DNA from 2 places in the Serpentinimonas raichei genome. Region 2 is predicted to be linked to the other one. Evidence: predicted binding sites of a transcription regulator. Region 2 holds the regulator's gene; the other holds the start of a gene.

Region 1 (2,180 bases), 520 kb from region 2:
GCCACTCGCGGGCGCTGCGGTTGGCGGCGATCAGCCAGCCGTCGTCGGAGACGATCACGATGCCCTCGCCCAAGGAGCCGATGCCCTCGGCGCGTGGGTGCAGGTGCAGCCGCGTCCGCTCCTTGTGCTGGGCGCAGAGCAGGCGGTTTTCTATGCTGCGGGCGGCGGTGTTGACCAGCCCCAGGCTGTAGGGGTTCCAATGCCCGCGCTCGGCCGACATGTCGAGCACCCCCAGCAACTGCCCGGTGCCAGAAAAAATCGGCGCCGCCGCGCAGGTCAAAAAGCTGTTGCGATCCAGGTAGTGTTCGGCGCCGTTGATTTCGACCGCGGCCGCTTCGGCCAAGGCGGTGCCGATGGCGTTGGTGCCGCGCTGTGCTTCGTGCCAGGTGGCCCCGGCTGAGAGCGCCACGCGCTCGGCCTTGCCCAAAAACTGCCCCTCGCCCAAGGTGTGCAGCAAGGTGCCGCCCGAGTCGGCCAAGATCACCATGCTGGGCACGGGGCGCACTTGCTCGAACAGGTATTCCATCACCGGCAGCGAGTGCGCCAGCAGCGCGTGCTGGCTGGCGCGCAGGTGGCGCAACTGCACCTCGCCCAAATGATCGGTGCGCTTGCATGAAGCCAGCGGCGTGAGACCTGCGGCCAGACTGCGTTGCCACGAGCGCGCCAAGCCCTCTTTCAGGGCGCCGGGAGGGCAGCAACCGTGATCGAGCAAATGTTGCCGGATTTTGCGCAGGGGCCAGTCGGGCTGGGATGCGGGCATGGGGTCTGTCTCCTAGGCCCTTGAGCGGGCTCTGGAGCCAGTATAGGCACAAGCCCATGTGGGCGCAAGGCTTATCCAACTGCCCCCTTGCAACTGTCCAATTTTGTGACAAGTGTCGCGTTTTTCAACTGCTGTCGGACGCATTCTGGACTTGGGTGTAGGCGTTGATATGCAATTTAATCAATGGCTTGAGATTATCAACTGGGTTGGCACGGAACTTGTTAAGAGATAGGTGCCGCATCGGCATTGTTTGCAACCACCAATCAGAGGAAGACAGCATGATCTACACAGCCCCCGGCACCGCAGGTGCCAAGATTGTTTACAAGCCGCAGTACCACAACTTCATCGGCGGCCAATGGGTCGCCCCGGTCAAGGGCCAGTACTTCGACGTGATTTCGCCCATCAATGGCAAGGTCTATACACGAGCCGCCCGCTCCACCGCCGAAGACGTGGAATTGGCACTAGACGCCGCCCACGCCGCCGCCGACGCCTGGGGCCGCACGTCGGCAACGGAGCGCTCCAACGTGTTGCTCAAAATCGCCGACCGCATCGAGCAAAACCTGGAGCTGTTGGCCTACGCCGAAACGGTGGATAACGGCAAGCCGATCCGCGAAACGCTCAACGCCGACATCCCGCTGGCGATCGACCACTTTCGCTATTTCGCCGGCTGCATCCGGGCGCAAGAAGGCGGCATCAGCGAGATTGACGAGAACACGGTCGCCTACCACATCCACGAGCCGCTGGGCGTGGTGGGGCAGATCATTCCCTGGAACTTCCCCATCCTCATGGCCGCTTGGAAAATTCCGCCGGCCTTGGGCGCTGGCAACTGCATCGTCTTGAAGCCGGCCGAGTCCACCCCCATCAGCCTGCTGATTTTGATCGAGCTGATCGCCGACCTGCTGCCGCCGGGCGTGCTCAACATCGTCAACGGCTATGGGCGCGAGGCCGGCCTGCCGCTGGCGCAGAGCAAGCGCATCGCCAAAATCGCCTTCACCGGATCGACCAGCACCGGGCGCGTGATCGCGCAGGCGGCGGCCAACAACCTGATTCCGGCCACGCTCGAACTCGGGGGCAAATCGCCCAACATCTTCTTTGCCGACGTGATGGACAAGGACGATGCGTTTCTCGACAAGGCGATCGAAGGGCTGGTGCTGTTTGCCTTCAACCAGGGCGAGGTTTGCACCTGCCCCTCGCGCGCGCTGATCCACGAATCGATCTACGACGCCTTTATGGCGCGCTGCCTGGCGCGTGTGGCGGCGATCAAGCAGGGCAACCCGCTCGATACCGAGACCATGCTGGGCGCGCAAGCCTCCAAAGAGCAACTGACCAAGATCACCAGCTACCTCGATCTGGGGCGGCAAGAGGGCGCGCAGGTGCTGATCGGCGGCGCGCAGGCGCAAATGAGCGGCGATCTGGCCGG
Region 2 (2,180 bases):
CGCCTCGATGCCTTGCTCGATGAACTGCACGTGGGCCACTTGCGCGACTCCCCGGCGCCGGCGCTTTCGGGCGGCGAGCGGCGCCGGGTCGAGATCGCGCGCGCCCTGGCCACTGAGCCGCGCTTCATCCTGCTCGACGAGCCCTTTGCCGGCATCGACCCGATCGCCGTGATCGAGATCCAGCGCATCATCGGCTTTTTGAAGGAGCGCGGCATCGGCGTGCTCATCACCGACCACAACGTGCGCGAAACGCTGGGCATCTGCGACCACGCCTGCATCATCAACGAGGGCCGCGTGCTGGCGCAGGGCACACCGGCCGAGATCGTGGCCAACCCGGAGGTGCGCCGGGTCTATCTGGGCGAGCACTTCCGCCTCTGAATGTGGTGGCCATGAAGCAAGGTCTGTCGCTGCGCCTGAGCCAAAACCTGGCGCTCACGCCGCAATTGCAGCAGTCGATCCGCCTGTTGCAACTGAGTACGCTGGAGTTGGAGCAAGAGATCGGGCAGATGCTCGACGACAACCCATTTTTGGAACCCGACCCCGCCGATGAGCCGTTCGAGGCCAGCCCAGCGGCGCCGCCCGAGGCCGCATTGGCTGCCCACGCCGAGCTCGATGCGCCTGCCAGCCACGATGCGGGCGCTGGCGCACCCGATGAAGTGCCCGCCCTCGACGCCGCTTTCGAGGCCGCCTGGACAGGCGCAGCGACGGACTCCGGCGGGGGGGGGCCAGAGGCCGAGCACCACGATGCGGGGGATTTCGCTGAGTCCAGCGATCCGGGCGACTGGGGTGAGCCGGGCGCTGCCCGCTCTGGGGCCGCGCCCGAGGACGACAATGGTGCGGGGCCCGACTGGGCGCGCGCGCCCGAGTCGCTGACGCAGCACCTGCACCAGCAAGCCTGCGCCCTGCGGCTCGAACCCCAGGTGGCACTGGCCTTGCACGCCCTCATCGAGTCGCTCGACGACGACGGCTACCTCGCCGATGGGCTGGACGAATTGGCTGCTGCCCTGTGCGGCATGGAGCAAACCAGCGGGGCCCACGCGCCCGATTCCGGCCTCCACACCATGGCACCGCTGTCAGCGTCGCAACCCATGGCAACTGACCGTCGGCACGCCCACTGGCAGCACTGCCTGCAGCAGGCCTTGGAGCAGTTGCAGCAAATGGAGCCCACCGGCGTGGGCGCGCGCAACCTGGCCGAGTGCTTGCAATTGCAGATTCTGGAGCTGCGCAACCGCCCCGAGAGCCGCACCGCGCTGGCCATCTGCCAGCAGCCGCTCGACTATCTGGCGCGGCGCGACAGCCGCCGCTTGGCCCAACTGTGCCGCTGCAACGAGGCCTTGGTGCGGGCCGCCTTTGGGCTGATCGCCCGCCTCGAACCCAAGCCTGGACGCCGCTTTGCGGTGCTCGAACCGCACCAGTTGCGCCCCGATGTGATCGTGACGGCGCAGGGGCGCGGCTTCAAGGTCGCGCTCAACCCCGAGGTGCTGCCGCGGCTGCGCCTGCACGAAACCTATGCCCTGGCCCTGCGCCAAGGCCGCGGGGGCGGCCAGTCTCACGCGGGGCTGCAGCAGCACCTGCAAGAGGCGCGCTGGTTCATCAAAAACATCCAGCAGCGCTTTGACACCATCTTGCGCGTGGCCAGCGCCATCGTGGAGCGCCAGCGCCCGTTTTTTCAGCACGGCGCCCTGGCCATGCGGCCACTGGTGCTGCGTGAAATCGCCGACGAAGTGGGGCTGCACGAATCCACCATCAGCCGCGTCACCAGCGCCAAGTTCATGGCCACGCCCCAAGGCACCTATGAATTCAAATATTTTTTTGGTTCGGCGCTGGCCACCGAGGCCGGCTCCAGCGCCTCCAGCACCGCGGTGCGGGCCCTGATTCAGCAACTGATCGCCGCCGAAAACCCCAGCCACCCCCTGAGCGACAACCAGCTTGCCGACCTGCTCAAAGCCCAAGGCATCGCCTGCGCGCGCCGCACCGTGGCCAAATACCGCGAGGCGCTGCGCATTGCCCCCACCCATTTGCGCAAAGCGCTCTGAACCCCCATGCACAACCTGACCCTGTTCCTGCCCTGCCCCGCCGGGGTGGAAGACTATCTGCTGGCCGAAGTGCAACAGATCTGCCCGGCGGCCCAAAACCTGCGGCGCCAGCGCGGCGGGGTCGAGCTCACGGCCGACTGGGAC

The links. Region 2 encodes sigma-54, which starts transcription at its own class of promoters, with help from an activator protein. Its sites were predicted from a motif close to TGGCANGNAANCTGCTTT; they were not measured.
Region 1: the regulator sigma-54 is predicted to act here: its motif matches at 968-985, upstream of exaC (acetaldehyde dehydrogenase ExaC).

Annotation. Positions count from the first base shown of each region.
Region 1 is NZ_AP014568.1:1,794,710-1,796,889, reverse strand. It holds gene SRAA_RS08400 (sigma-54-dependent Fis family transcriptional regulator) at 1-760, opposite strand, end outside; gene exaC (acetaldehyde dehydrogenase ExaC) at 1,039-2,180, shown strand, end outside.
Region 2 is NZ_AP014568.1:2,318,707-2,320,886, forward strand. It holds gene lptB (LPS export ABC transporter ATP-binding protein) at 1-378, shown strand, start outside; gene rpoN (RNA polymerase factor sigma-54) at 390-2,036, shown strand; gene SRAA_RS10830 (THUMP domain-containing class I SAM-dependent RNA methyltransferase) at 2,043-2,180, shown strand, end outside.